4 regions of the Desulfofundulus salinus genome follow, and region 1 is predicted to be linked to each of the others. Evidence: riboswitches for the same ligand, from Rfam matches in the RefSeq annotation. Region 1 holds a riboswitch; each other region holds the start of a gene.

Region 1 (7,734 bases):
ATTTGAAGAGTTAATGGGCGCCCATCCTTTTCTGGCCATTAAGGTAGCTAAATTACTGGGAGTACGCATGCGGGAAGCGGAACAGATTATTCACGAGATGGTTTGCTGGCAGGCTCCCGGACGGCTGGCCCTGGCCCTGTTAAAAATGGGCGAACGCTGCGGCATGGAAACAAAAAACGGCATAAAACTGGGCGTACAGCTTACCCACGAGGAACTGGCAAATATGGTAGGAACCTCCCGGCAGACGGTAACTTCTCTATTAAACACCTTCAAGCAGGAAAAAAGCATTGCTTATGAAGGAAGAACCATCAGCATCGTAGATCCAGATAAGCTGGCCCGGTGGATTATGTAAGTGTAGCCGGCCTTACAGATCCGCTTGAGATACCTAACAAACCCCGCAAAAGAGCGGGGTTTTTTTTCTTGACCGGTGAATCCGGTCAAAGTCTACCATTATTTATAAATAAAAATAATGCTTTAAAGAAGGTTATCTAATAAAAGTATCGAACTATAGTCAATATTACAAAGGGACTGTTGGGAGGCTAATCAATGAGCAAGTATTACCTGTACCAGGACGAGAAAAGATGCATTTCCTGCCGCAGCTGTGAAGTGCAGTGCAAAGTAAACAAGGGGCTTGGCGTGGGACCCAAGCCAAGTAAGGTTGTTACGGTAGACCCTGTTATCAGAAGCGGTCAAGCAATGGCAACGTATGTTTTCACAGCCTGCCACCACTGCGAGGACCCCTATTGCGTGCAGGCCTGCCCGGTTGGAGCCGTCCAGAAACGCCCCAGGGACGGCATTGTGTTCATTGACCGGGAACTGTGTGTTGGGTGCCGGAGCTGCATTATGGCCTGCCCGTGGGGTGCGCCCCAATGGGATGAAGAAAAAGGTGTAGCTGTGAAATGCGACTACTGCAAAGATCGGATTGATGCCGGGCTCGAGCCGGCCTGCGTTACCGCCTGTCCCACCAACAGCCTTCTCTTTGGCCCGGCTGAACGCATGCCGGACGTAAAAAGGGTTCGTTATATCCGCAAAAGATTTACACCGCTTCGCAAAAAAGCCGGCCGGAAATCCCGGCCGGTGGCCTAAATGTAACTCACAATCTCTTCTATTTCCCTCCTCTTGGGCCTGCGGGCCGGATCGTCGGCCGGGTAACCCACGGGAATGATGGCCACGGGTATACGCCCCGCGGGGATACCCAGGCACTCTTTCACCCGTTCCTCGTCAAAAGCACCCACCCAGCAGGTTCCCAGGCCCAGGGCATTTGCGGTAAGCAGAATATTTTGCACTGCCGCAGCCGTATCCTGGTAACAATAAAGCTGCCGCCCCCGCTCACCGTAAACCCGCGCCGAGCGTTCCGGTTCGGCGCAAACCACAATCACCACGGGCGCCTGGGCAATAAAACGTTGATTTAAAGCGGCCTGTGCCAGGGCTTCTTTTTTTTCCTCCCGGGTAACCACATAGAAAAACCAGGGCTGCAGGTTACCGGCAGAAGGGGCCCAGCGGGCCGCTTCCAGGAGTTGATCCAGCAATGCCTCGGGCAGCGGGTCGGGTTTATAGTGCCTTACGGAATACCGGCTCCTCACCAGGGAGAGAATCGTGGACATGATCAATTTAACCTCCTGCATCAAAGTGCTCTTATGTTATACCCCGGAATTCTCATCTCGTGTGTTTACCCAATCGTATTTTTACCAAATACCAATTTAATTTTCAATAATAAAAACCCCGGAAGAGTACAGCTACATTTTATTAATCATATTTATCACCTGACAATCATTACGGGGCAGGGGGCGAGGTGCAGCACTTTATGGCTCACGCTGCCCAGGAAAAGGGACTTAAGATCGCCATAACCGCGGCTTCCAACGACGATCAGGTCAAATTGACCCTCCGCAGCCAGCCGACAGATGGCTTCAGCGGCATCTCCCCGTTCCACCGCCGTGGCTATGGCCTGGCCTTCTGCCCGAAAAATTTTTTCTACGGCGGCAAAGACTTTTTCCGCGCGGGCTTCTATTTCTTGATCCAGCTCTTTTTGCTGAAGCCAGGCACATACTCCGGGTTCGGGGAAAAGTTTATAACAGGAAGGCCCCACGTACAGAGCCGTAACTGCGACTTCCGGGTTTAGTTTGCTTAAGCGCAAAGCCTGCCTGGCAGCACGCAGTGAATTCTCCGAACCATCCACGGCCAGAAGGATTTTCATGCAAACCACTACCTCCCCAAAGACAATCTTTATTGCAAGATCTTCTACGTTCTAGTGGGAGAAACCTGCATTATTAATAAATTGATTAAATTCCTATTGCCTCCATAGGCCCTGACCACTTATAATACTTATGTAGTAAAGTGAAAAGTGTACGTTCCTTACGGGTTGGGCAAACCGGGCGAAAGCCCGGGACGCTAAAGCTATGGGTCTAAGGTCCTTTTCAGGACTATGATCGCCAGGCTGCAACGGTACCGACTGCTGGGGGGGGTAGTCACTTGGCTACCCCCCCCCTTTAATTTTGCCTGAAATTAGTCACATTTCTGGTCTAATGGAGGTGGTTTCCTTAAATGTAGTAAGACTGGGTGATTATCGAAATACTATGGATGAAAGGAGATGGGAAATTTGTCGGCTCAAACGCAAGTTATTTTAGCTACATCCGTCTTTTTACTCACCTATGCTATAATTATTTCGGAAAAGATTCACCGTACCGTGGCTGCCTTTTGCGGTGCGGCGATAGTCATACTGGCCGGTATCATTACCCCGGAACTGGCCGTCCACTACATCGATTGGAACACCATTGGCCTTTTAACGGGCATGATGATCATCGTGGGCGTTACCCGTGAAACGGGAGTTTTTGAGTACCTGGCCATCAAGGCGGCCAAAATGGCCCGGGGAGAACCCCTGCGTATCCTGGCATCCCTCTCCCTGGTCACGGCTGTACTTTCAGCCCTGCTGGACAATGTGACCACGGTACTGCTCATCGTGCCCGTTACATTTGCCATCGCCCACAAACTAAAAGTAAGCCCCCTGCCCTTCTTAATTTCTGAAATTATCGCTTCCAACATTGGGGGAACGGCCACCCTGATCGGAGACCCGCCCAACATCATGATTGGTAGCGCCGTAAGGCTCGGGTTTATGGATTTTGTGATTAACCTTACCCCGGTGGTGGTAGTGATTTATGTCTTGACGATCTTTATCCTGCGCCTCATTTACCGCCGGGACCTGGTTACAAACCCTGAGAATCAAAAAAGCATCCTGGAGCTAAATGAATGGGACGAGATTAAAGACGCCTCTTTGCTCAAGCCCTGTCTTTGGGTTTTGGGTTTAACCATTGCCGGGTTTGCCCTGCACCAGTTCCTGCACCTGGAGAGCTCGGTGATTGCCCTGGCCGGGGCGGCCCTGTTGCTGGTAATCACCCGTTCCGACCCGGAACATGCCCTGCACGCCGTAGAATGGCCGGTTATCTTCTTCTTTATCGGCCTGTTTGCCCTGGTGGGAGCGCTGGAAGAAGTAGGGGTCATTGAAACCATCGCCCATTTTGCCCTGGAGGTTACCGGGGGAGAACTCCTGCCGGCGGGCCTTTTGATTGTCTGGCTTTCGGCCCTGGCCTCGGCCTTTGTGGACAACATCCCCTTTGTGGCGACCATGATTCCTTTAATTCAGGACATGGGCCGCCTGGGGGGCATAGAAAACCTCAATTTCCTGTGGTGGTCCCTTTCCCTGGGAGCCTGCCTGGGTGGCAACGGCACCATCATCGGTGCTTCGGCCAACGTGGTAGTGGTGGGCATGGCTGAAAAGAGGGGTACTCCTATCAGTTTCCTGGGTTTCTTTAAAGTAGCTTTTCCCCTCATGATCCTTTCCATTGTCATTGCCACAGCATACCTGGTGGCCTGGCTGCAATTTAATACCACCCTGGTGCTGGTAAGCACGCTGGCAATAGGGCTGGCCTTGAGCCTGCTGTTAAACCTGCTGCAAAGGCAGCTTAAAATAGAAACCACGACCCCAGCAGGCAACCAGTGATTCCCTGCGCCGTTTAATAACAGTAATTTTATAAGGGGGGTTGGCGGTTGACCAGAAACCAGCTGGCCGCCATGATTGATCATACCCTGCTTAAACCCACAGCCACCACCCGGGACATCCGGCAACTTTGTATTGAGGCGATGGCTGAAGGATTCGCCGCCGTATGCGTTAATCCCGCCCATGTGGCATATGCCGCGAAAATACTTGCCGGTTCCCGTGTGGCAGTGTGCACGGTGATTGGCTTCCCCCTGGGGGCAACCACGCCGTCCGTAAAAAAGAAGGAAGCTGAAGAGGCCGTCAGAAACGGCGCCAGGGAAGTGGACATGGTCATAAATATTGGCGCCTTGAAGGAAGGAAACTATGATCTCGTTGTGGCCGATATCCGGGGAGTGGTGGAGGCAGTGACCGCCCTTTTGCCCGGGGGGCTGGTCAAGGTGATTATCGAAACAGGCTACTTAAACCACGGGGAGAAGATTACCGCCTGCCGGCTGGTACGTCAGGCAGGCGCCCACTTTGTAAAAACCAGCACCGGTTTTGGCCCGGGCGGGGCCACGGTGGAAGATGTGGGGCTATTGCGGGAAAACCTACCCCCGGAAATTGGCGTAAAAGCCTCGGGGGGCATTCGTACCACCGGCCAGGCCCTGGCCCTGATCCGGGCCGGGGCCACCAGGCTGGGTACGAGCGCCGGCCCGGCCCTGCTGGCCGGCCTGGAGTAAAGCGAATAACACGATAAAATATTTCCTCCATCTATGTTGGGCAGGTGGAGGAAAATTTTTTTCCGGGCGAATATACTAAGGGGTTAGAAAACACTGCAGAGGAAGAGGGTCATTCATGGCTGGTATCAGGGATTATCAGGCTATTGTTGGTGAACAACTCATCGAAGAGATCTATGAGCTGGCCCGGCAGCTCATAGGGTGCAGGGTTCAGCACATTAATTCCACCTTTGCCGGCGGCGGAGTGGCGGAAATTTTAAAACGCCTCGTGCCCATGATGCAGGAAGCGGGCTTAGAGGTGCGCTGGGACGTCATCAAGGGGGATGAGGAATTTTTCCGGGTGACCAAAACCTTTCACAACGCCTTTCACGGCGTACCCGTACAAATAACGCCCGCCATGCTGGACACCTACCGCCGGATATCCCGGGAGAACTACGACCTGGTAGAACCCCGGGCGGACTTTGTCATTCTCCACGATCAGCAGCCCCTGGGCCTGGCCGAAATCCGTCCCGGCCACCCGGGCCGCTGGCTGTGGTACTGCCACATTGACCCGGTAGACGTGGACCGGGAGGTGTGGGATTTTTTGAGACCCTGGGCAAGGCGTTGTGACGCCGCCATCTATCATATCCCGGCCTACGCCCGGAATCTGGGCCACCGGCAATACTTCATGCCCCCGGCCATCGACCCCCTGGCGGAGAAAAACCGGGAGGTATCGTCCAGTGAGATTGCCGCGGTTATGGAGCGGCTGGGCATACCGGCTGACCTGCCCCTGGTGGTGCAAATTTCCCGGTTTGACCGACTCAAAGACCCGTTGGGGGTTATCCAGGTCTTTCGTCTGGTGCGAAAGGAAATACCATGCCGCCTGGTGCTGGCGGGGGGTGGAGCCTCCGACGACCCCGAGGGCATCCAGGTGCTCCAGGAAGTGCGGCAAGCAGCCGCCCATGACCCGGACATCTTTATCCTGGAACTCCCCCCCACCAGCGATCTGGAAATCAATGTGCTCCAGCGGGTTGCCGCAGTGGTGGTCCAGAAATCGGTACGGGAGGGTTTCGGACTGACCGTAACCGAGGCCATGTGGAAATCCCGCCCGGTGGTAGCTTCCCCCGTGGGCGGCATTACGGTGCAGTTAATCCCCGGGCAAACCGGGCTGGCCGCCGCCACCACCGGAGAAATGGCCCGGGCACTGGTGAGGATTTTACGCGACCCGGCCCTGGGAGAGAGGCTGGGTCAAAACGCCAGGGAACATGTCAGGAAGAACTTTACCCTGCCCATTTATCTAAAACGGTGGCTGGAAATGCTTACGGCCGAGAAGAATTACCCGGTATGATCAATTGCTCGGCCTTGCTGAAATAAGCCCGGTAAAGAGTAAACCCCAGGGCAATGCTTGAAATGGCCGTGGCGCTGCTGAGCATCAGCATAACCATGATCTGGTACTTAACCGCCAGCAAGGGATCGGCCCCGGCCAGGATGGAGCCGGTCATCATCCCCGGCAGGGTAACCAGCCCAACGGTTTTCATAGAATCAATGGTAGGCAGCATGCCCCCTTTAACGGCCGCCTGCAGAACGCCTTCCACCGCCTGCCGGGGAGATGCCCCCAGGGCCAGGGCGGCTTCCACCTCCCGCCTTTGCCGGCGGATATCGGCTTGAAAACGGTTGAGCACCAGGCCGGCAGCCACCATGGCGTTGCCGACAATCATCCCCGCCACCGGAATGACAAAGCGGGGGCTACCATCGATGATGTGGAGTGAGAGCATCAGGCCCAGGGTAACTACTTCCCCCAGCCCAATAGCCAGGATCACCCGCCAGAATATCCCCGGGATCTTTTTGCCCTTTCCGGCCGCATTGTGGGCGGCTACCAGGGTCATCAGCAACAATACCCCCGCGGTAAAATACCAGCGGTCCTGCCTGAGCACAAAGGTCAGCACATAACCGATAGCCAGCAACTGCAAAAAAGTACGGACCGTCCCCACCAGCAAATCCCGCTCCAGGCGCAGCTGCTGCCACAAAGACAAAAGCATGGCCACCAGCACCAGGGCCAGCGTGGACAATAGAGCTGCATCGGTCAAGGGATTTCACCTCTTTTCAGGGCCGGCAGCACCTTTGCGGGGTGTGCCTGCCCTCCTGGAAGAACTGGCGCACCCAGGGATCGACATCGCCGCGCATGAAATCCTCCTTCGGACCGCAGGCCGTAAGGCGCCCCTTTTGTATGACGGCCAGCACCCGGGCTACCCGCAGGGCCTGGGCGGCATCGTGGGTTACCCACACCACGGTGAGGTCATTTTCCCGCTGCAGCCGCGTGATCAACGCTTCTATCTCATCCCGGGCCCCGGGATCCAGGGCTGAAGTGGGTTCGTCCAGCAAAAGGGCCGCCGGCCGGTTGGCCAGCACCCGGGCCAGGGCAACCCGCTGGGCCTGGCCACCGGAAAGGCTGCTCACGTCCCGCCGCAAAAACGTGCCGTCCAGCCCGACCTGTTCCAGCAACTCTGCCGGCTCTACGCGCGGGGCCGAGCGGGTAACCCGGGGACCGTAAAGGAGGTTTTCTTCTACGGTACCGGGAAAAAGGACCGGGGTTTGAAACAACATGCCCACCTGACGCCGCAGTTCCCGCACGGGATACCCTTCCAGGGGCTTGCCCTGCCAGTAAAGCCTGCCCCGGCTGGGTTCATCCAGACGGTTTAAAAGACGCAGCAGGGAACTTTTACCCGAACCCGACGGCCCCACCAGGGCCGTGATGGTACCCCCGGGAAAGTGGGCTGTAATGTCCTCGAGTATGGTGACCGGCTGCCCTTCATTGCCGGCAGCCGTACGCCATACCCGATCCAGAAAAAAACCATCAGCATGGATCGCCACTCACCATCACCAAATCCCCAAAATCTTGAAATATCGAAGCCTCTACCCTTTAACTTTGCACTAAAGTTTATGATCTCCTGCCCCGCAGGCACCAACAGCCGTAACAAATAACACATGCCCTAAGGCAGGATCCATTTCTGATCAGGTAGAATAACTAAACATAACAGCCTTTTGGCA
Region 2 (7,734 bases), 640 kb from region 1:
GGGTGCTCCTCATTACCAACCCCGTGGTGGGCTCCCTTTACGGCGCGGTGGCCGAAACCGCCCTCAGGAATGCCGGTTTTGAGGTGATCCGGGCGGAGATACCCGACGGGGAGGAATATAAGAGCCTGGCCACGGCCGAAAAGCTCTACGACCTGGCCTACACCCGCGAACTGGACCGGCGGAGCCCCGTGGTGGCCCTGGGGGGCGGGGTGGTGGGGGACCTGGCCGGTTTTGTGGCCGCTACCTACCTAAGAGGCGTGCCCTTCATCCAGGTGCCCACCACGCTGCTTGCCCAGGTGGACTCCAGCGTGGGGGGCAAGGTGGCCGTCAACCACCCCCGGGGCAAGAACATCATCGGCGCCTTCTACCAGCCCCGGCTGGTCCTGGCCGACCTGGATGTGCTGAAGACCCTGGACCCGCGGGAGGTGCGGGCCGGCCTGGCCGAGGTGATCAAGTACGGCGTCATTGCCGATCAGGCCTTCTTTGCCTGGCTGGAGGAGAACCTGGAGCGTCTGCTGGCTCTGGAGGCCCGGGCCCTGGCCCATGCCGTGGCCGTCTCCTGCCGCATTAAAGCGCGGGTGGTGCAGGAGGACGAAACCGAACAGGGCCGCCGGGCCATCCTCAACTTCGGCCACACCCTGGGCCACGCCCTGGAGGCCCTCACCGGCTACACCACATACCGCCACGGGGAGGCGGTGGCCATCGGGATGGCGGCGGCGGTCCGGCTGGCGGTGGCCCTGGGGATGTTCCCGGAAGGAGACGCCGCGCGGGTAATCAACCTTATCCGCCGGGCCGGTCTGCCGGTAGAAGTGCCCGCCGGGATCTCTCCGGGCGAGTTGCTGGCCTCCATGCGCCGGGACAAGAAAGTGCTGGCCGGGCGGCTTACCTTCGTCCTGCCGGTGGAAATAGGCCGGGTGGAGATCGTCCGGGACGCGCCGGAAGAAGCGGTGGGGCGGGTTTTGCGTTTATGCTGTAATCAAAAGTTAAAATTTTAAGGAGAGATTGTCACTTGCCGCTGCCCTGGTTCTGGTTCTTTTCTTTCCTCCTCGGCCTTTGTATCGGCAGCTTTTTAAACGTATGCATCTACCGCCTGCCCCGGGGGATGTCCCTGCTGGCGCCCCCCTCCCACTGCCCGGCCTGCGGCGCACGCCTGGGCCCTCTGGATTTAATCCCCGTGGTGAGCTATCTTTTCCTGCGGGGCCGGTGCCGTCGTTGCAGCGGGGCGATCTCCCCCCGCTACCTCCTGGTGGAGCTTTTGACCGGGGCCGGCTTCCTGCTGATTGCCCGGGAACACGGCCTGCACGTTCATACTGCCGGCCTGCTGGTCCTGTTTTCCGTCCTCGTGGCGGCCAGCTTCATTGACCTGGACCACCGGATCATCCCCGACCGGCTCACCCTGTTTGCTCTGGCCACCGGCATACCCCTGGCCGCCCTCCAGGGTGCGGAGGCTCTCAAAGACGGCCTCATAGGCTCTGTGCTGGGGGGCGGAATATTGTTGATCGTGGCCCTGTTTTCGCGGGGCGGCATGGGCGGTGGGGACGTGAAGCTGGCCTTTGCCATCGGATGGTACCTGGGCTGGCAGGAGACCCTGGTGGCCCTGTTCCTGGCGTTTGTGCTGGGTGCGGTTGTGGGGGTTTTATGGGCGCTCAGGACGGGGAGGACCCTTAAAACGGCCATCCCCTTCGGCCCGTTTCTTTCATCGGGAGCCATGCTGGCCGTGTTGACAGGGGATAAGCTTATTTCCTGGTATCTGAACCTGTGGGGTGGTTGAAAATGGCCGTTTACACCAGAAAGCGCCTGGGGGACCTCCTTCTGCAAACCGGGTTGATTACCCGGGAGCAGTTGAACCAGGCGCTCGAGGTGCAGAAGCAGACCGAGGAGCGCCTGGGCCGGGTTCTCATCAACCTGGGCCTGGTCACGGAGCAGGACATCCTGAACACCCTGGAAATGCAGCTGGGCATTCCCCAGATTACCCTGATGGACAAAGTCGACCCCGTGCTGATCAAATCTCTCCCCGAGGCCGTCCTGCGCCGGCATAAGGTGGTGCCCGTGAAAAAAGAGGGACGGCGGCTGATCGTGGCCATGTCCGACCCCCTGAACCTGGTTGCCCTGGACGACATCCGCCTGGCCAGCGGGCTGGAAGTGGAGCCGGTGCTGGCCCGGGAAGAGGAAATCGACGCCGTCCTCCAGAAGGTATTCGGCCTTACCTTTGTGGAGCAGGCCTTCGGCCAGCCGGCCGCCCCGGAGGAGCGGGAAATCCAGACCCTCACCCTGGCGGCGGGGGATGAGGTGCCCCCGGAGGAAGCACCGGTGGTGCGCCTGGTCAATACCATCATTGCCCAGGCGGTGTCGGAAAAGGCCAGCGATATTCATATTGAACCACAGGAGGACCGGGTGCTGGTGCGTTACCGGGTGGATGGGTTGTTGAGGGAAGCCCTTACTCTGCCCCGGCATATCCGCTCCAACCTTACTACCAGGATCAAAATCCTGGCCGGCCTGGACATTGCCGAAAAGCGCCTCCCCCAGGACGGCCGGTTTCAGGTTAAGTACGGGGAACAGGAAATAGATGTGAGGGTATCCACCCTGCCTACGGTTCACGGGGAAAAGGTGGTCCTGCGTTTGCTGCTTAAGAGCGGGCGGATCCTGCCCGTTGACCGGCTGGGATTCCACCGCTACAACCTGGAGCGTTTTACAGAGGTAATCCATCGCACTTCCGGCATGATCCTGGTCACCGGGCCCACCGGCAGCGGCAAGACCACCACCCTGTACGCGGTACTGGCCCAGTTGAATTCCCCGGAGCGCAATATTGTGACCATAGAGGACCCGGTGGAGTACCTCCTGCGGGGGATCAACCAGACCCAGATCAACGTGAAAGCCGGGCTTACCTTTGCCGCCGGCCTGCGCTCCATCCTCCGCCAGGACCCGGACATCATCATGGTGGGGGAAATAAGGGACGGGGAGACGGCCCAGATCGCGGTGAGGGCGGCCACCACCGGCCACCTGGTGCTCAGCAGCCTGCACACCAACGACGCCGCGGGTGCCCTGACCCGCCTCATCGATATGGGGGTGGAGCCCTTCCTGGTGGCCTCCTCGGTGGTAGGCGTGGTTTCCCAGCGCCTGGTGCGCCTGCTCTGCCCCCGCTGCCGGGAGCCCTACCAGCTCCCGGAAGACGCGCCGGAGAGGATTTTCATGGGCCTGCCGCCCGGTGAGCCGGTGACCCTTTACCGGGCCGCCGGCTGCCACCACTGCAACCACACCGGTTACCGGGGGCGGACGAGCATCCAGGAGGTGCTGCCCGTGACCCGGGCCATAAGGGAGCTGGTAAATAAAAAAACTTCTGCCGATGTGATCAAAGAAAAGGCGGTGGCCGAGGGAATGGTCACCCTGAAGGAAGATGGAATAGACAAGGCCCGGCAGGGGATCACCTCCATAGCGGAAGTGATGCGCGTGGCCTATAACGAGTGGTGACGGAAAAGGAAGGTGTTGCGGCGGAATGCATGCCGATGAACTTTTAAAGCTGGCCTTCGAGCTGAAAGCTTCCGATATCCACCTTACTGCCGGCCGTCCGCCCGTCTTCCGGGTTCACGGGAAGCTTTTTGCGGCCGACGAGCTGGGCGCCCGGGCCGTGCCGGGGGTGGAGGATCTGCCCGTCCTCACCGCCGGGGATACCGAGGCCCTGGCCCGCCAGCTGATCCCCGGGGACCGGTTCCAGCAGTTCATGCAGGTGGGCGAGAGCGACCTGTCTTACGCCATCCCGGGAGTGGGCCGCTTCCGCGTGAACGCCTTCAAGCAGCGCGGTACGGTGGCCCTGGCCATCCGCCTCATCCCGGAGCGCATCCCCACCTTCGATGAACTGGGCCTGCCCGAGGTGGTGGCCCACCTGGCCAGGCGGCCCCGGGGCCTGGTGCTGGTTACCGGGCCCACGGGCAGCGGCAAGTCCACCACCCTGGCGGCCATGATCGACCTCATCAACAGCGAAAGCCGCCTGCACATCATCACCCTGGAAGACCCCATCGAGTACGTCCACCGGCACAAGAAGAGCCTGGTCAACCAGCGGGAAATCGGCCGGGACTCCCTTTCTTTTGCCGCCGCCCTGCGTGCGGCCCTGCGGGAGGACCCCGACGTCATCCTGGTGGGGGAGATGCGGGACCTGGAGACCATCGCTACGGCCATCACCGCCGCCGAAACCGGTCACCTGGTGCTGGCCACCCTGCACACCACCAGCGCAGCCCAGACCATCGACCGCATCATCGACGTTTTCCCGCCCCATCAGCAGCAGCAGGTCCGGCTGCAGCTGGCCGGCGCCCTGGAAGGAGTGATTGCCCAGCAGTTGCTGCCCCGCAGGGACCGTCCCGGCCGGGTGGCGGCGCTGGAAATCCTGGTGGCCACGCCGGCCATCCGCAACCTCATCCGGGAGGGGAAGACCCACCAGATTATCTCCCACCTGCAGACCGGGGCCAGGTACGGTATGCAGACGCTGGATATGGCTTTAAGAAACCTCGTCCGTACAGGGGTGATCGGCAGGGAGGAGGCCCTGGCCCGGGCGGCTGATGCCGAAAATTTGTTAAAAATGATTTAAAACAACCAGCTGGTTATTGACTGGCAGGGCAGCTGCCGTTAAGATAGTTTTCAGGAAGAGTGCGGCAAAGCGAAAAAAGGCAAACCTGCCGAAAGGCAGGGGCGCAAAGCCGCGGGCCTAAAGCGGCATGCAAGGCCGCCATGGCAGCCGGGCTGCCGAACTTTCCGGCACGTACTTCCAGGCGCGTCGCCTGGATTTTTATTTCCGGGAGGTGGTGAGGGGAGCTTTGCCCGTCTATGCCTATCGGGCCCGGGATTTAACCGGCAGGGTGGTTTCCGGCCGGCTGGAAGCCAGCGGACCAAGGGAGGCGGCCAGGATACTGCAGGGCCAGCGGCTCATCCCCGTGCAGATCCGGGCCGTGCGGGGGGGCGTCAGCCTGCCTATGCGGCTGCCTTCATTCCGGCGTGGAGTCAGGCTGAGGGAGCTGGCCCTCTTCTGCCGCCAGCTTTCCACCCTGGTCAGCGCCGGCGTGCCCCTGGTGGGGGCCATGCGCATCCTGGAGCTGCAGGTGGAGGGCCGGGTGCTCAAAGAGGTGGTGCGCGGGGTGACCGCCCGCCTGGAGCAGGGACACTCCCTGGCCGAATCCTTCGGCGCCTACACCTCGGTCTTCCCCGAGATCTTCATCAGCATGGTGGAGGCCGGGGAAGTGGGCGGCGTGCTGGACGAGGTGCTGGAGAGCCTGGCCGGACATTTTGAGAGGGAACACGAGGTGAGGGAAAAGGTGAAGTCGGCCCTCACCTACCCCACCATGGTCCTGGGCTTTGCCGTGGTCATCCTCACCTTCGTGCTCACCTTCGTCCTGCCCCCCATCATCAATACCATCCAGAACCTGGGTGTGTCCCTGCCCCTGCCCACCCGGGTGGTGATGGGAGCCAGCCGCCTGGTGGGGCGCTACTGGTACCTCCTCCCGCTGTTTCCGCTGGCGGCGGCTTTTGGCTTTCAGCGCCTGCGGGCCTCGCCCCGGGGCCGGGAGATCTGGGACCGCCTGGTCCTGAAAATGCCCGTATTCGGACCGGTGCTGAAAAAAATAATTATTGCCCGCTTCGCCCGCACCCTGGCCGCCATGCTCAAAGGCGGGGTGCCCATCATCCAGGCCCTGGAAGTGGTGAAGAAAACCGCCGGCAACCAGGTGGTGGCGGCCGGCGTGGCCAGGGCGCAGGAGAGCGTGCGGGAGGGGCAGGGCCTGGCCGGCCCCCTGGAAGAAAGCGGCATCTTCCCCCCGCTGGTCATCCGCATGATTGCCGTGGGGGAAGAAACCGGCAGCCTGGACGCGCTGCTGGTCCGCATCGGCGCCTTTTACGACCAGGAAGTGAACATCACCGTGGGCCGTCTCTCCAGCGTGCTGGAGCCGGTGCTGATTGTCTTCCTGGGCGGCATAGTGGGGTTCATCGTCCTTTCGGTGCTCCTGCCCATGTTCACCAGCATGATGCAGGGGCTGGGCAGGTAGGGCGGTGGTTTCAAAGGTGTTCTTACATACTCTAACCGGCCGTTTAGGCACCGTTTCCAGGTCAATTATTTAATTGACAACCCTTTTTATTAAGACACTACTTTTTGGGGAGGGAAAAACTATGCGCAAAAAACTCAAGGACAACCGCGGCTTCACCCTGGTGGAGCTGCTGGTGGTCATCGCCATCATTGGCATCCTGGCCGCCATCATCGCCCCCAACGCCTTCAAGGCCATTGAAAAGGGCAAGGTGGCGGCGGCGGAAGCGGATTACAAGGCCATCAAGGCGGCGGCGCTGAACTACTATACAGATACAGGTAAATGGCCTATGGCTACTGATAATTCTTGGTCCGACGAAACAGAGTGTTTTGTTACAGGAAAATCAGATTCTTCCCAGAACCCCGCTGGCTGGAACGGCCCCTACCTGGAGCGCTGGCCCAGCAAGAACCCGTGGGGCGGGACTTATACTTTTAAAAATGAAAGCTCAAAAAGAAGTCTTGAACTTAATTCTGTCCCCTCCAGCGCCGCAACTAAAATGAAAGCTGACCTTGGCAATGATGTAGTCGAGATAGACGGTTCGGGTGCTACTGTCACCGTCGACATTCTAATCTCGAAGGACTAAGAAGTTGTAATGTTATAAAAGTGATGTTGTGTCGTTTCTCTGAAGTAAGAGAGCGGCTAGAGCAAAGTACCGGTGAAATCTTTGAGTAAAAGCAGCGAGCATGCAACGGAGATATTGCGCGGTCGGAGTAGTCTGCCTGCGGCGTTCGGGTGCCGGGGCAGGCTACCCGGCCCCACCTTAATCTGCCCCGCCATTTTCCGGCAGGGGTGGGTGGTGAGTAGATGCGATTTCTTCCGGGGAAGGATGTGAGCCGGTGAGGTTTCGTCTATCAAACCTGCGCCGCGATCAGCGCGGCTTCACCCTGGTGGAGCTTCTGGTGGTCATCGAACCTTTAAGTACGCCTGCAATGCTTCATGTAGTAGACGAGGAATGGTTATGATTATGCGTACATTTTCCAGACATGACCGCGCCTTTACCCTGATCGAGGTCCTGGTGGCCGCCGCCATTCTGGTGCTGGTGGCGGCCACTGCCGTAAATCTGATGGTTTCGGGCAAAATGGCGGCTAAAGCAGCCTGGGAGGACACGGTGGCCGTTAACGCCGCCCAGGCCGTGATGGAGGAACTGCTGGCCGGCTCCCTTGCCGGCGGCGAAAGGCAGGATGAACCGCGGCCCTTTCCCGGCGCGTCCGGTTATACTTACACATATTCGGTAGAGACCTATCAGCCGGATGATCGGCTGGTCCAGGTGCGGGTCAACGTCCACTACCGGCACCAGGGGCGGGAGCGGCAGCTGGAACTGGTAACGCTGAAACGCAGGGGATGACGGCCGGCGCAAATTTGATGAGTTGGCGGGACGAGGCCTGATGGGACCGGTTAAAAAAGTTGCAGTGCGCAGAGCGGTTGGCGATAATAACGCGGCTATAACCGCTAAAGGAGCCGGGTACGTAAAATATGGCACGGCTGATACACCGGCCTCTGGTCGGCGGGCCGCCCTGCCGGGACTGGCGGTTGACCGCCGGGGCCTGACGCTGATCGAGGTTCTGGTGACGGCCGTCCTTCTTTCTTTAATCCTGGGGGCGGCCTATTTCGTCGTCGACAGCACCATGCTCAACTGGAAAAAAGGCGACGAGCAGGTTGACGTGCAGCAGAA
Region 3 (7,734 bases), 200 kb from region 1:
GATGAAAAAGTCGGTGTGGACATTGTACGCCGGGCCCTGGAAGAACCCCTGCGGCAAATTGCCAACAACGCCGGTGCGGAAGGTTCCGTAGTGGTGGAAAAGGTCAGGGCCCTGCCCGATGGTATGGGCTTCAACGCCTTGACTGGCGAGTATGTGAACATGATTGAAGCCGGTATTGTGGACCCGGCCAAGGTCACCCGGTCTGCCCTGCAGAATGCCGCTTCCATTGCCGCTATGATTCTGACCACTGAAACCCTGGTGGCGGAAAAGCCGGAAAAGGAAAAGGATACCGGCATGGGTGGCGGAATGCCTCCAATGTAAGGTAAAACGAACATTGAAAAGCCCCCGTGTTCCTTGCGCGGGGGCCTTTTATTTTCCGGGCAACCTTTTTGTCGGAAAAATTTTCGCCACTCACCCGGTACCTATGTGGGAAAAATTTTTTATAAGCCGGGAGGAAAAAGAGAGTTTATGTAGCAGTAGTAATCCCGGGGCCGGCTTTTCATTTTAATGATTTCCCACCGTTTCCGGGGGTATGTTATTTCCGGGGCTTCTTTATACCTTAGGAGGTTGGTTGCATGCGCCTTTTTAATGACGTGACGGAATTGATCGGGGCAACGCCCCTGGTCCGCTTGCAAAAGATAGCTTCCGATCTGCCTGCTGCTGTTTTGGCCAAGCTGGAGTATTTTAACCCCGGTGGCAGCGTTAAAGACCGGATTGCTTACAACATGATCCGTGAGGCGGAGGAAAAAGGATTAATCAACAAGGATACCGTAATCATCGAGCCTACAAGCGGCAATACCGGCATTGGCCTGGCCATGGTTTGCGCGGCCCGGGGTTACCGGCTGGTGCTGACCATGCCTGAAACCATGAGTCTGGAACGGCGCAGGCTTCTCGCCGCTTACGGGGCCGAAGTGGTTCTTACCCCCGGGAACGAGGGCATGGCCGGGGCCGTACGCAAAGCCCGGGAACTGGCGGCCTCCCATCCCAATGCCTTTATGCCGCAACAATTTGCCAACCCGGCCAACCCGGCCGCCCACCGGGCCACCACCGCCGAAGAAATCTGGCGGGATACCGGAGGGGAAGTGGATTTCTTTGTGGCCGGTGTTGGTACTGGAGGTACCATTACCGGGGTAGCCTCCGTTCTGAAAGCCCGCCGTCCCTCCCTGAGGGCGGTGGCGGTGGAACCGGCCGCCTCACCGGTGCTTTCCGGCGGGAAGCCCGGCCCGCACAAAATTCAGGGCATCGGCGCGGGCTTTGTACCGGAAGTAATAGATATGGCTTTGCTGGACGAGATTGTAAAGGTGGCCGATGAAGATGCGCTGAACACCGCCCGTCGTCTGGCCCGGGAGGAGGGCCTGCTGGTGGGTATTTCTTCGGGGGCGGCCGTCTGGGCGGCTTTACAGGTGGCCGGCCGGCCGGAAAACCGGGGTAAGACCGTGGTGGTTTTGCTCCCGGACACCGGGGAGCGTTATTTGTCTACCGGGTTGTTTGTATAGGCTCACTTGTGTGAAAACCAGAGGTTTATTCCGGTCGTAAAAGCCGGGTTGTTAGCCCGTGGGGCGACTGGTATTTTGACAATAGTTGTCCGGGGTAAAGCTTCCGGATTTGCCCGGTGGAAGTTCACTTGCCTGGCAGGAATCTCTGCTTGATTGGTAGAATATGAAGGGCAGTCCTGGTTGTTCAAAGTAGGAGACTTGATGAATGAGCATGCCTCAAAAAGCGCCAGAATATCGCTCCCTTGAAGAGGGGCCAGGGTCATTAACCACCGGCCTGGAGCGCCCCTTTGTCAATCCCTACCTGGCCATCCTGATGGGGGTGGTGGGAGCCGCCTTTTCTTCCATCTTTACCAAACTCGCCATGGCTCCACCTCTGGTCATTGCCTTCTACCGGTTGGGGTTTACCGTGCTCATGATTGCTCCCATTGCCCTGACCAGGGGACGGGAAGAACTGCGCTCCATGGGCCGGCGTGACATAATGCTGGCCTGCCTTTCCGGCGTGTTGCTGGCATTGCATTTCACTGCCTGGATTACTTCCCTTGAGTACACATCCATTGCCAGCTCCACCGTGCTGGTCACCATGCAACCCTTATTTGTGGTTTTAGGTGGCTACCTTATCTTTAAAGAAAAAATTGCCCGCACGGGGCTTGTGGGGGCATCCCTGGCTTTAACCGGCAGCATTATTGTGGGTGTGGGTGATTTTCAGATCGGTGGGCAGGCTTTCTGGGGAGATATCCTGGCTTTTGCCGGGGCCATTTTTATTGCCGGCTATGTATTGATCGGGCGCGGTTTACGGCACCGCCTGTCATTATTCCCGTACATTTTTGTTGTTTACGGGGCCAGTACCGTGACTTTGTTCCTGGGTGCGCTGCTCACCGGTTTGTCCTTTTTTCCTTACCCGCCCTTCACATGGCTGTGGTTTTTCCTCCTGGCCCTGGTGCCCACCATTTTCGGGCATACCATTTTTAACTGGGCCCTGCGTTATGTCAAGGCTGCCGTGGTCTCAGTGAGTATACTTGGCGAGCCGGTGGGGGCAACCATTCTGGCTTATATCATTTTTCACCAGGTACCTTCACCCTTACAGCTTGTGGGCGGGGCGATTATTATCACGGGTCTGGCCATTTTTATCCGGGCGGCAGCAGAAAAATAGATTATTCTATTTTGCGGCTGTGGGGGGCGTTCTGTGAATGGGCTTCATTTATTATCCACCAAAGCGGGCTGGGTTGGTACTGCCTGGGGTAAGCAGGGGCTGCTGGTCCTGACATTTCCCCGTCCAAGCCGGGAGGAAGCCCTGACTGCCCTGCAGGATGAACCAATGCCTGTAAAAATTAATGAAACCAGCGAGCCTGCCGTAAAAAGGTGGCCTCTGATCCTGGAAGAAAGGCTGAACCATTACTTCCAGGGCCGGCCGCTTTCCTTTGCGGATATTCCCGTGGATCTTTCCTGGTGCACCCCTTTTGTGGCCCGGGTGCTGGATTTTGTACGGCGCATCGGGTACGGTGAATTATGGTCGTACCAGCAGGTGGCGGCAGCCGTCGGGAATCCCCGGGCCGCCCGGGCCGTGGGCGGGGCTTTGGGGGCCAACCGGGTTCCTCTGGTCATTCCCTGCCACCGGGTAATCCGCCGGGATGGATCACCCGGCGGTTTTAGCGGCGGCCTGCCCTTAAAACTGCAGCTATTGCAACTCGAAGGCGTACGACCCGGCCCCACCGGGCGATACCAATTGACAAATGGCCCTACATGCGTTAATATAAGTAATGCGCCGGTTAGTCAAGTGAGACAACAGAAAAGTGCTGGTGTGGCTCAGGGGTAGAGCAGCGCACTCGTAATGCGCAGGTCGTCGGTTCGAATCCGACCACCAGCTCCAAAAAAGCTAGACGCCGCAAGGGTTTGCGGCGTTTATTGTTTCTGGCGAAACCGGCGAAATTAGCGAAATAGGGATAATTTGGGGATAGTTCACTTTGAAATGACTGGAGGTCATGGTGTGGTAAAACTTGACATTAAGTAGAATCGTGTTATATTACATTGTCTTGCTTCTTTCGGAAAGGAAAATAAAATATAGATATCGTATATTAACTTTTGGGTGCAGGTATCTTGTTTGCGGACATGGCTTTGGTACCGGTGGTTATGGATCTTCAGGGGCTGAATTTTTCGCTGGTCGGAAATTTTCTGTGTTCTGGCGGTGTTGAATCAGCCTTTTAAGTGTTAAATTAAAAACTTTACTGTCTTTATTGTGTTAAAGGCAAACCACTCGAAAGGGTGGGGCGCAAAGCCATGGGTCTGCAGCCCTAAAGGGTATGACTGCCAGGCTGCCGCGATAAAGGTATTGATTGTTTTCTTTTTAATGATGTTTTGTTGCGGCAGCCTGGTCAGGCTGTCGTTCCTGCTTATAAAAGTATGTTTATCCATTTGGGGTATAGAGGTCGACTCTAACAGAGCCAATGGCTGGGACGTTTGCTGGCAGTATTGTGGCAATTGAAAGGGCATAGGGCCGGGAGGGGCTGAAAGGCAGAAGGGTGGTGAAAAAATGCAACGGTGTCTTGAATGCGCAAAGAAAGAACCGGACCGTCCTTGTGTGGAGTGCCAGTATTTTGTCCAGCTAAGCCCCCTTCGGCGGGTGCCTTCGCCGCCTGTCCGGGTGTTACTGGAAGATGAGCATGGCAGGCAGTATCCGGCTCGCATCCTGGTGTTAAATACCACGGAGTTTGGGCTGGAAACGGAAGCTCCTGTTCCGGGGCGGTATGTAATCAGGCTGCAGGAAAACTTGTGGGTCGAGGTGGCCGGGGTACCGTTCAAAGGGAAAAATAACGTCCACGTTTTTGATATCCTGTGTGTCCACCGGAAGCAGGGGACTGCCCGTCGTCTTAGCAGGGAGGAGTATCAGTTGCTGGCCGGAAGCGCCGGCGAGCTAATACAGGAGATTTCCCGGCACTTGCCGGAGCACCTTCAGGACCTGGTCAGGGAGAAACTGCTGGCTGAGGTGGAGAAATCCGAACTAATTAACGCTCTCAGGGTGGGGAAGGTGATGAAATATGAAGGAGGGCGCTTCCGCTACCTTTCGGGCCAGGCTGACCTGGACCTGCCTATGGAAGAAGCGGAAAAACTGATGCGCCAGGCTATCCGCCAGGCCGAACACCGCCGCGAGGTGATCATTAGCGCTGACGGGCAAAAGGTGTTTGACCTTCACGGCGTGCCCTTCGACCACAGGAGCGGTGGACTGCTGGCCTTTGACATCACCGAGGTGATTGAAAAGGAGAGAAAGATGCACCAGCAGGAGATGCAGGCTTACCGGGAGGCCATAGCGGCGGTAACGGGGGGCCGGTTATACCTGGTGAATAGTGGAGAAATGGAAAAAGTGATCTCAGAAGGGACGGAACTGGCCAGGGGTGAGGTCCGGCAGACCCATGACATTCCGGAAGCCCGCCGGGCAATGCGGGAAGCCTTGCCTGTTCTCGACAGCCGCAGGCAGCATGCGATTGCCTTGTGCTTGACAGAGGCGCTGGCCAATGCTCTCAAACATGCAGGGGGCGGTTGCTGGCAAGCCAGGCAGTCAGGGGACACCGTCAGGATTATCGTTCAGGACCGGGGTCCGGGAATCAAAACCAGCGAATTGGCCCGGGCAACGCTGATGCAACATTATTCAACCAAGAATTCCCTGGGGTGTGGATTTACCCTGATGCTCTACTATGCGGACCACCTCTACCTTAATACAGGACCGTCAGGTACCGCCCTGGCCCTGGACTTTGGCGTTGTGCCTGCAGGTAGGTTAAAACCGGACAAGACCAATGAAAGAGGGTGATTTTGTTGCTGAAAGTGGATGTTTACGTTGACCGGGGGGTGTGCCGGGTAGTGCTGAACGGTGAATTGGACGTGGAAACGGTAGCACAATTGCAAGAAGTTGTTGGGAAGGTGGAGGAACACACACTGGAAGTTGACCTCTCGGGCGTTTCTTTCGTTGATTCCACCGGTTTGAAAAGTTTGCTGGACATTAGCAACGACTGGCGGCAAAAAGGAGGCCAGATGCTGATTTTGAGGCCGCAACCTGATGTGGCGGAGGTGATGCGGCTGGTAGGGCTGGACAGGCTCCTGGCGCAAAACACCGCTCCGGGCGGAGAAGAGAGGTAGGAGCAGGATGGGAGAAGTGATTACAGGGAATGGAAAAATACTAAGGGCTTACGGGTTGGAAGTTAGTGGGTGTAGCCTGCCTGCCGAACAGGTCGGGGGAGATTTTTTTGAGTTTATTTCCTGCGACGAGAGAACCGTATTTACCGTCATCGGAGACGTAATGGGTAAAGGATTCCATGCGGCCCGGCTGATGGAAACAATCCGCCATATGCTCCGGGAGTGTATCAGGATTAATCCCCATCCTCTGGAGGTGGTGCGCCGGTTAAACAGGGTGGGAGGGGATGAACTGCGGAAATGCGGGGCTTTTGCCACCCTATGCCTGCTGTGTTACGACGGGATAGCTGGACGACTCACCTGTGTCAATGCAGGGCACCACCCTCCCCTCCTTCTATCTGACGGCAAGGTGAAAGTGGCCCGGTGCCGGGGAGTCGCCCTGGGCCTGCTGGAAGATTACCTTGGGTCAGGGGAGGAGGAATTTTTTCTTGCCGACGGAGATGCGGTGGTGCTGTATACCGATGGACTTGTGGAGGCCTGTGGACCGGGCGAGCAAAGGTACGGGCAGGAACGATTGAAGGAGATAGTTCGCCTTCAGAATGGTGCTGATGCAGACAGGATGAGACAAAACATTTTATCTGACCTGGAGACATTTACCCGCGGTTTTTCCCAAAAGGATGACGTGACACTGGTTGTTATGAAGGTGACGGGAAAGGCAGGTGAAAGGGGTGGAAATTAGAGTCCAGCAAAAGGAAGGGATGGCGATCCTGGAGGTGGAGGGCGAACTGGATTTCAGCAATGTGGAGCAGTTGCAACAGGAAATTCAGCGACGGACGGAAGAAGTGGTGGAGATAGATCTGCAGGGACTCCGGTTCATAGACTCTTCCGGGGTGGGGATGCTTCTGAGTCAGGTCAGACACCTGTACAAGCAGGGGCGTACCTTGAGAATTGTTCGTATCCCCGATTTTATTCGAGAAGACCTGGATGTAATAGGTTTTTTTCAAGTACTGGAAGCTCTTAAGACAAATCCCAACGCTTAGCAGGAGGTGGGTTCCTTATGAAATATAAAGAAACTATCCGGGGCTCCCCCGCAGCAACAGCGAGTACAGTGGACAATGCTTTTCCGGATGGAGAATCGGTGGGTCCATATGCTTTTGTGAAACAGGGGCGCCTTGTTGTATGGCACCGGCCGGAGGGACCTTACCCGGTGGTGGTACCTTGTCCGGGGGTAAGGCTGATTGTTAACGGCCGGGAGTGCACTCAACCCACCCCCGTATCCATGAAGGATACGGTGCGGGTGGAAACGGTGGAAGAGCGTAGAGAAGGGAGCTGGTCTGTATCCGTTTCTTCCGATGGTCTACAAGCGATATTGCGAACGCGCCCTGCGGTGGTAGTTCACCGGGAACTGCCGGATCTCCCGCCTGCCAGGGTACTGCAACTGAAGGTAGTGGAACGGGAAGAACGTTTTCCCCCACTCACATGGGACGAACTATTGCGGGAGTTGTCCCGGCTGGGAATTAACTATGGCGTAGACTGGGAAGCTTGCTTTCGTGTTACATCCTGCGCTGAAGAGGAGGTGGTTATCGCCCGGGGTATTCCTGCGGAACCGGGAAAAGACAGCCGGGTAGAATTGCTTTTTTCTTCTAATTCCAAGGTACCGGTACCGGCGGGGGAAAACGAAGCGGTGGATTTCCGGGAACGCTATGTTTTTACTTCGGTGGAGGCGGGAGACGTCCTGGCTGTCAAACACCCGCCTGAGCCGGGTCGTCCCGGCACCAGCGTCAAGGGTGAGGTAATTGTGCCGCCGTCGCCCCGGGACTTCATCCTTTCGGTAGGCGAAGGGGCGGTGCTTACCAGGGATGGTGATCGGGCCGTAGCGGCCCGGCCTGGACGTCCTGTGGCCTCCCGCTGGCGCAACTTAGTAAAGGTAAGTGTGTTACCTGAGCTGGTGCATGATGGTGACGTAGACCTTGCTTCAGGTAACATTGTCTTTAAAGGAGATATCCTGATTGCCGGTAATGTGGCAGAAGGGATGGTGGTAGAAGCGGGCGGGAATGTCAGGGTGGGAGGGTTGGTCTCCGGCGCGAGGGTTCAGGCCACGGGTTCCGTCCTGGTTGGG
Region 4 (7,734 bases), 780 kb from region 1:
GTGAAGTCCATCTCTTCCCGCAGGATCTTTTCAAACTCCTCCACCATTTCCTCGAAGCGATAAAGCTCCCGCCAGGGCCCGTGCCTGTCCACCAGCCGGGCCACATCATGGAGGATTTCTATATCTGTGGAGAGAATTTTTTCCGTGCCCGGCCGCTGGACCTTGACCACCACCGGCCTGCCGTCCCGCAGGTTTGCCCGGTGGACCTGGCCGATGGAAGCGGCAGCCAGGGGGGTAGCTTCGAAATGGGCAAAGATTTCCTCCAGGGGCAGCCCCAGCTCCATTTGAATGCGTTCCCGCACCTGGGCAAAGGGGAAAGGGGGCACCCGGTCCTGGAGCTTTTCCAGCTCGGCAATATATTCCGGGGCCAGCAGATCGGAGCGGGTGGAAAGCACCTGTCCCATCTTGATAAAAGTCGGGCCCAGTTCCTCCAGGGCCAGGCGCAGCCTTTCGGGCGGGGAAGGCCGTTCCACCACGGGGGCCTGGCGTGCCGGTTTGTGCCGGCGGCCAGGGCCCAGGAACTCGCCAAGACCCAGCTGTTGTGCCAGGTACCCGAAACCGTGGCGCACCAGGACGTTGGCAATTTCCCGGTAGCGGGCAAAATGCTTGTACCTCTTGCGCAGGTGCAGCTGCATAAAACATCCTCCCCGGGCCGCCGGCAGGCGCCGCTGGTTATTACTTATTTTTTCCACAACCGCCTTTTAAAACCCTCTTCGGGTGCGGCATATTTGTATACTGTGGAAGCCCTTTAAATTTTCTTGCCGCCAGAGATAGGAAGCAGTATAATATTTGCGGTCCCCCGGACCAAATTCAATGCAAAGCCATAATCACTTTGGTGAAAGGGTTTTTAAATCATGCGCATCGACCTTCTTCCCACTGCCGAAAGTATAGTTCCGGCCGAACTGGCCGGGTGTACCGCGGTGGTTTTTGATGTGTTACGGGCCACAAGCACCATTGTCACTGCCCTGGCCCACGGCTGCCGGAGGGTGGTTCCGGTGGTAGACGCATCCGGAGCCAGAGAGCTGGCGGGCAGGCTGGCCGGGGAAAACACACCGGTACTGCTGGCAGGTGAGCGGGGTGGTCAAAAAATCCCTGGCTTTCCTTACGGCAACTCTCCCCTGGAATACCCGCCGGAAGTGGTGGGCGGCAAAGTGCTGGTCCTTACCACCAGCAACGGCACCCGGGCCCTGAACGGCGCGGCAAAAGAGGCCCACACTGTGCTGGTGGGAAGCCTGCTCAATGCCCGGGCCGTGGCTCAAAAGGCCTGCCGTCTGGGCAGGGATATAACCATGGTTTGCGCGGGCACGCAAGGTCAATTTTCCCTGGAGGATACCCTGGCAGCGGGAATGGTGGTGCTGGAGATTGTGGAGATGCTGGACCCGGGCTGGCTTTGTTCAAACCACCAGCCGTCTTCCTCCCTGGACCTTGCCGACTTCGCCGTAGCCGCCCTGCACCTGGCCCGAACCTACCGGGACAACACCCGCCGGGCTTTTGACCACTCCCGCCACGGGCGCAGGCTTTTAAACATGGGGCTGGCGGCTGATCTGGACTGGTGCGCTTCCCTGAACACCTTCCAGGTGGTGCCGGTGGTAAAAAAGGAGAGTAGCTATTTAATCATTGAAAAGTGTTGAAAACTGCTATATTCGGTTCGCCAGGAGCAACAAGGCCAGGAAAATAAACTCCGCCGCTCTTGAGCTTTGGACGATGGCACGAAAAAACAGGTGACCCCCTCTTGCGTTTGGCCGGCAAATATGCTAAAATAACACATGCAAGCGGGTTGGCCCCGCGGTAAACTACAAAACGGGCGCGTAGCTCAGTGGGAGAGCGCTTGACTCACATTCAAGAGGTCGCTGGTTCGAAACCAGCCGTGCCCACCAGCAAAATCAGAGCCCCGGAAAACGGGGCTTTTTGCTTTGCCCGAAAAACCTTGATTTTAAAGGACTCAAGTATGCTAAAATTATGTCGAAATAAGGTAGTGGGGTCGAAAAGTTAAAAAGCTATTTTGTTCAATCCGAATCCTGGAGGGCAAACCCGGCGAAAGCCGGGGGCGCAAAGCCACAGGTCTAAGGTTCCCCAAAGGGTTGCTACGGGGAACTATGACGGCTGGGTTGCAAGGGAGAAAGGTAGCTGCAGGAAAGCGTATACTTGTCTCCCTGCGGCTTTCTTAATTTGGAATAACGTAAAAGGCGGAGGTTTGAGCAAGTATGAAAGAATCCCTTATAGAACGTCAGTTCGGGGGGGGGGGGGTAACCTGTCTACATCTGGCCTTATTTATTAGCCCTATAAACAACTCTTTTGGGGTTCCCCTTCTTTGGTTCCCTCCTTTTTGGTTCCCCTTTTTACGCTCCCCACCCTTGTACCCGCCACCATCATTCCTATAAGAAACTGTTCTCATGAGTTTTTTCTACCGTTTCCATGGTAATTTCCATGATAGAGGTGTTTCCATGAAGCCCACACTTATTAACGCTGCTCGGGTACTGGTTCGGGTGCAGGAATCTCGATTTAAGTCGGACTGCCTGCATTCTCAGCGCGTGGCCTTTTATGCGCTCCTGCTGGCCAGGGAATTGGGATTGGACGAAAAATACCAGAAACGCGTCTACTTAGCTGGCCTTCTGCACGACATAGGCAAAATAGGAATCCCTGACTATATACTGTTTAAACAGGGCAAGTTGACTGCCGAGGAATGGGAGGAGATAAAAAAGCACCCGGTTTTCAGTTATGAAATTCTCTCAACCATTCCCGGTATGAAAGAAATTAGTCTCATGGTACTGCATCACCACGAGAGATACGATGGAACGGGCTATCCCGCTGGACTTGTAGCTCAAGATATACCTCTGGGGGCGCGCATTTTAGCCGTTGCCGACAGCTTCGACGCCATGACCACGGAGAGGATCTACCGACCTTTTCCATTATCCCGGGAAGAGGCTCTGAAGGAAATGCACTGCTGTGCCGGAGGGCAGTTTGATCCACTTTTGGTGGAAGTTTTTAGTCGCTTGATAGGACGGGGAGAAACTGATTTGAGCCTCTACGAACGAGAATTTACGACTAGTTTTTATCCCTGAATCCGGGCGAACTTAAGCGTTTGAACCAGAGGGTGCAAATCCCGACTGTACGGACCAGCAGGTAAATAGTTCACCAGTTGGACTTAAATTTAAACGTTCACGAAAAGGAAAGGGTGGGGTTAAGTTGCTGTTCTTTAGAAAGAAAAGTGAGCCGGGTACCTCCAATACCTTCAATTCGGGTGATTTGCTTTTTGGGCTTAGCGTAGGTCGTTTCATTATGGCGCACACAGATCTCCTGGCCCTGTGGAGCCGCTTGAGGGCAGATGAAGCGGCCCGCGAGGCGGAGGTTCAGGCATCGGGTTCTCAAGAACTCTCTGCCACTATCGAGGAAGTCAATGCTTCCGTGGAAGAATCGGCTGCCGCTCATCACCAAATGAAACAGCTGGCAGAAGCCAATCGCTCGGCACTGGCGGAGATGGACAGGCTTTTAAAAGTTGTGGCTACCGGTATACAGTATATGAGAGACCAGTTGAATGAAGTAAGCCAGCGTTTTAATCAGGTCAACCAGATTGGCGAAGAAGTTGCGGAGATTGCAGAACAGACCAACCTCCTGGCACTGAACGCTGCTATAGAAGCTGCCCGGGCTGGCGAACACGGGCGTGGTTTTGCCGTAGTAGCTGAAGAAGTAAGGAAGCTGGCGGGGAAAACGAAGGATGCGGTAGGGACTGTGAAAGAATTAACTGCAGAAGTGGGTCAATTATCAGAGTCAGCCAACCGCAGCAGCAAAGAGGTAACGGATTCCTTTGAGGTTTATTCCAGGCAGGTTACCTCTGTAGTACAAAGCATAGACGAAAGCATGAAGCAGGTGGAACTTGCAACCAGCGCCCTCGACGAAATAACCCGGGTCATGAATCAGGTTGCCACTACGACAACAGATCTTGCCCAGTCGTCCCAGCGGCTTGCCCAAATAACAGCCTTCGGTGACTCCTGTACGGCCAATGCCAGCCACATCCGTGAAGTCACCATGCCGGTTCTGGAAGAACTCCTGGTCGAGATAACCGAAGATACGCCGGTTCATACCCTGGCAGCCAGGCTTTTCGACCATGCCCGGTTCATTAACACTGTAGTGGCGAAAGTTGGAACAGGTGAAAAATTATCCGACCATACCGAATGCGCCTTTGGACGCTGGTATATAGGTGAGGGCGGCAGACAGTTCGGCCACTTGCCTGCCTGGCGGGCTATAGACGAGCCTCACCGCCTGGTTCATACTGTCGGTGCTGCTCTGGTGAGAGAAGCCCGGGCAGAAGCAGCCGAAGAATTGGCCCAGGCATCCCTGGAACTGCTACGTTGCTTCGTGGCGCTGAAAAAAGAGATTGCCAAAATAGCCAAAAGTTAAAAAGAGAAGGACTTAGGTAAAGGAATTGTTTCGGAACCCTATTTCGACCTGGAAACACGGCTAAAGATATGGACATTTTGTTATTTCCTGGGTGACGACCTGTACCTGTTTATTGACAGCCGGGTGAATTAAAAAAGATTTCAGCCACCACAGAAAGGTTAAAAACACCTGGAAGGAAGTACGGGCGAAGATGTACAACGCGGAGCTACTGCTCCAGGGGTATGCCCAGGTCATGACGGTCCCGCCCAATGTCAAGTGCGCGGACATGTTCCTGAAGTTCCAGAGAGAAGCCAGGAAAATAAGAAACTATTTCTTCAAGAAAGGAGTTGGTTCAACGTGGAGTGTGCGAAATGCAACGCCACGGTCGAGAATAAGGAGGCAAAATTTTGCCCCTTCTGCGGCACTCCCCTGAATGAGTTCGCACCACCGCCCAGTCCTTCGAAATCAAAAAAGGCCATCTGGATTGGGCTCGGCGTACTCACCTATCTTCTTCTTGTTATCGGTTTTGTTGCCCGAGAATCCCTCGCCCAAGTACTCCCATTCCTTAGCCCGTCTAACAGTGCCCGCGCAGCCAAACTGGCACCAGGCAATACCGACCTGTTTTTGGTCGTTAATCCCAATCTGGACCAGGTAAAAAATTTTGCCCGTATCAGAGACATTTACCTTTCCATCCCGGAAGTTAAAGATGCTTTCGACGATTTGCGAAGGGACTTTGAGGATGAATTCGGTTTAGACTTCAATGAAGACGTAAAACCCTGGCTTGGCAGGGAAATAGCCCTAATTGTCCCTAATTACAGCCACGAGGAGTTATACCTGCTCGCTGTTTCTACCACCAATATGAAAAAAGCTTCGGCCTGCTTACAAAAAGTGCGCCAGCACTGGGAAAAAGAAGGTATGGCATTCAAGGACCGGACTTATCAGGGGGTCGAGATAACCGTTGAAACCGGGGGTTCTTCACCGGTAGCCTACGCCCTGCATGAGGGGTTTTTGCTGCTGGCGGAAAGCGAGGAAGCCATCGAAAAGGCAATAGACATGACCAGGCAAAAAGGTGCGGCCACCCTGGCCAAAAATGAAAACTACAAAAAGGTAATGAAAAAGCTGCCAGCAAACAGGTCGGGTGCTTGCTATATCAACGCTGAAAACATTCCCGATATTATAAAGGACGAGTTGAACACGGATTTTCCCGTTGAAAGCCTTCACCACCTGGAAGCATATCAGGGGTTGGGCTTTTCCATAAGCTTTACCGGAGAAGGGGTGCGCTTTGACTACTCGCTGGCCTACGATAAAGAAAAATTACCCAAAGACCTTCCCCCTCCCGAAAAAGTTGAGAAGACCATCACCCTGGCTCCCGAAAACTCCCTGGTATTCATAGGGGGCGTTCACCTGAATTACGTAATGGAAAAAATTCTGGAAGACATTCAAAAAGAACCCGATTTTAAAGACATCGACGCGGAAATCGAATACAATTTGGGTATAGATATTGAAAGTGATCTCCTTTCCTGGTTGGGCAGTGAATATGGTCTGGCTATTGTCCCGGATAGAGACGGGTTATTGGGTAAAGAAACTCACCTGGGGATGCTCGCCATGTTTTCCGTAAAGGATATCCAGAAGGCAAAAAGGTTAATGGACAAGATAGCTGATTTGCTAGATGAAGAAGGATTTGTTTCGGATTCTGTGAAGGTTGACGGCAAGAACATCAAATATTTCTATGACCCGTATACTGAGGCATTTATGCTGGGCTACGGTTTCACGGATAATATTTTGGTTATTGGATCCTCGGAAAATCTTGTTAAGGAGGCCGTAACGGGCGACGGCAGCTCCCTGGCCGACAGCAATACATATAAAAAAGCATTTGCCAGCCTTCAGCCCAAATACGAGGGTTGTATTTTCATTGACGTGGAAAGAATTGTTGACACGGTACGTAGCAACCTGGACAGATTGGACCGGAGATCTTTTGATCGAGAAGTCTACCCATTTGTAAAGCCCCTACAGGCGGTAAGCTACCGGCAAGCAAGGACGGATGACAACTTCCTCTCCGGTACGTTGGTCGTTTTCGTGGAAGAGCCTGTAAACTTTTCAAGAAAGGAACTTAGCTACGAACTCTAAGAGAGTTTAGCGGGTTATGAGAGGAAGTCACAATTTAGCCGAAGGACAATCTTCAGGGGTGTTCGCTATGTTCAATCCCCAAAAACAAAAACAATCGGAAACGCGGAGGCAGATTGCCCGGAGGAAAGCAGCTGCTGAAGCACTAAAGGGTATTTGGGCTGATAAGGATGATTCCTTCTTTTCGGGGCGGTAACTCATGCGAATTTTGCTGGATACCAATATTTTGGTTGATGATTGTTACATAGCGGCCACCGCCATAGCCTATAAATTGCCGCTATATACCAGAAACCCGGACGATTTTAAATATGTCCCGCATCCGGATTTGAAAATAGTGGTTCCGTATCAGTATGAGGTTGACGTAACTTCATAAACAAAATCTAATACAGCTTGCAGGCTCTTAACGAGGCGATGATGCTGAAGAACAGTTAGTTAACAAAGAAAGCGGTCAGACCCGGCAGGTGTAGAGCTGCCGGCGTTTTCTTTTGTGTGGATCTGGTCAAGCGCCATATAAAGAAGCACTTCCCGGAGGATCAGAATGAGCATCACCAGCGCCATTGCCCGCGCTACAGCGGTGATCGCCGGCTTCAACATGCTTTCCGAGGTACTGAAGTTTATACGGGAAATGGCCCTGGCCTGCGTTTTCGGGGTCAGCGCGGCCACCGACGCCTACCTGGTGGCGTACACCGTGCCCAATGTGGTTTTTGCGGTGCTGGGCGGGGTGACGGCGGCTGGCAGGGCGCTTTACTAATGGACATCGAGCTCCGTGATGGTTATAATTGTTCATAATGAAAGGAAAAACGAACCACTGCATCCATATGGAAACCGTCTGGAACAATCCCGGCCAGCGCACCGTTCGGCCGGTGGGTGACCCGGCGTTGCCGCCGCGGGACGCGCGGCACCCGCGCCTGCGGGATGCCGGCAATAACTTTGTTTACGGTGTTCTGAAGGGGGAGGAGCAGTTTGAAAGCTCTGGTACTGGCCGGCGGGAAGGGAACGCGCCTGCGGCCCCTTACCTACACCACGGCCAAACAATTGATCCCGGTCGCCAACAAGCCCATCATCTTCTACGTGCTGGAGCAAATCGCAGCGGCGGGGATAGATAATGTGGGGGTAATTATTTCACCGGAAACGGGCGAAAACGTGAAAGACGCCGTAGGGGACGGCTCCCGCTGGGGAATAAAGATCACCTACATACTGCAGGAGACTCCCGCCGGGCTGGCCCACGCCGTG

The links. A riboswitch is a leader RNA that binds a small molecule or an ion and turns the genes downstream of it on or off. The one in region 1 is predicted to bind cyclic di-GMP.
Region 2: another riboswitch for cyclic di-GMP. It lies ahead of D7024_RS07095 (type II secretion system F family protein); the one in region 1 lies ahead of D7024_RS03835 (ArsB/NhaD family transporter).
Region 3: another riboswitch for cyclic di-GMP. It lies ahead of D7024_RS02850 (ATP-binding protein); the one in region 1 lies ahead of D7024_RS03835 (ArsB/NhaD family transporter).
Region 4: another riboswitch for cyclic di-GMP. It lies ahead of D7024_RS07845 (HD-GYP domain-containing protein); the one in region 1 lies ahead of D7024_RS03835 (ArsB/NhaD family transporter).

What each region holds. Positions count from the first base shown of each region.
Region 1 covers NZ_RBWE01000001.1:750,654-758,387, reverse strand. Annotated here, with positions in the region: gene D7024_RS03855 (Crp/Fnr family transcriptional regulator) at 1-352, shown strand, start outside; gene D7024_RS03850 (4Fe-4S dicluster domain-containing protein) at 547-1,086, shown strand; gene D7024_RS03845 (nitroreductase family protein) at 1,083-1,604, opposite strand; gene D7024_RS03840 (universal stress protein) at 1,760-2,194, opposite strand; cyclic di-GMP riboswitch class I at 2,353-2,442, shown strand; gene D7024_RS03835 (ArsB/NhaD family transporter) at 2,597-3,994, shown strand; gene deoC (deoxyribose-phosphate aldolase) at 4,042-4,710, shown strand; gene D7024_RS03825 (glycosyltransferase) at 4,826-6,034, shown strand; gene D7024_RS03820 (ABC transporter permease) at 6,006-6,773, opposite strand; gene D7024_RS03815 (ABC transporter ATP-binding protein) at 6,790-7,557, opposite strand.
Region 2 covers NZ_RBWE01000001.1:1,386,524-1,394,257, forward strand. Annotated here, with positions in the region: gene aroB (3-dehydroquinate synthase) at 1-995, shown strand, start outside; gene D7024_RS07080 (prepilin peptidase) at 1,010-1,771, shown strand; gene D7024_RS07085 (GspE/PulE family protein) at 1,774-3,468, shown strand; gene D7024_RS07090 (type IV pilus twitching motility protein PilT) at 3,494-4,579, shown strand; cyclic di-GMP riboswitch class I at 4,648-4,739, shown strand; gene D7024_RS07095 (type II secretion system F family protein) at 4,707-6,026, shown strand; gene D7024_RS07100 (prepilin-type N-terminal cleavage/methylation domain-containing protein) at 6,148-6,645, shown strand; gene D7024_RS07105 (type II secretion system protein) at 6,899-7,024, shown strand; gene D7024_RS07110 (prepilin-type N-terminal cleavage/methylation domain-containing protein) at 7,021-7,407, shown strand; gene D7024_RS07115 (PilW family protein) at 7,448-7,734, shown strand, end outside.
Region 3 covers NZ_RBWE01000001.1:549,240-556,973, forward strand. Annotated here, with positions in the region: gene groL (chaperonin GroEL) at 1-321, shown strand, start outside; gene cysK (cysteine synthase A) at 576-1,496, shown strand; gene D7024_RS02835 (DMT family transporter) at 1,708-2,646, shown strand; gene D7024_RS02840 (methylated-DNA--[protein]-cysteine S-methyltransferase) at 2,680-3,309, shown strand; tRNA gene D7024_RS02845 (tRNA-Thr) at 3,289-3,363, shown strand; cyclic di-GMP riboswitch class I at 3,728-3,813, shown strand; gene D7024_RS02850 (ATP-binding protein) at 4,024-5,295, shown strand; gene D7024_RS02855 (STAS domain-containing protein) at 5,310-5,621, shown strand; gene D7024_RS02860 (PP2C family protein-serine/threonine phosphatase) at 5,629-6,354, shown strand; gene D7024_RS02865 (STAS domain-containing protein) at 6,344-6,655, shown strand; gene D7024_RS02870 (flagellar assembly protein A) at 6,673-7,734, shown strand, end outside.
Region 4 covers NZ_RBWE01000001.1:1,530,823-1,538,556, forward strand. Annotated here, with positions in the region: gene D7024_RS07830 (ABC1 kinase family protein) at 1-635, opposite strand, end outside; gene D7024_RS07835 (2-phosphosulfolactate phosphatase) at 855-1,631, shown strand; tRNA gene D7024_RS07840 (tRNA-Val) at 1,803-1,877, shown strand; cyclic di-GMP riboswitch class I at 2,015-2,116, shown strand; gene D7024_RS07845 (HD-GYP domain-containing protein) at 2,445-3,062, shown strand; gene D7024_RS15365 (methyl-accepting chemotaxis protein) at 3,187-4,398, shown strand; gene D7024_RS07865 (DUF3352 domain-containing protein) at 4,735-6,504, shown strand; gene D7024_RS07875 (hypothetical protein) at 7,040-7,252, shown strand; gene D7024_RS07880 (glucose-1-phosphate thymidylyltransferase) at 7,465-7,734, shown strand, end outside.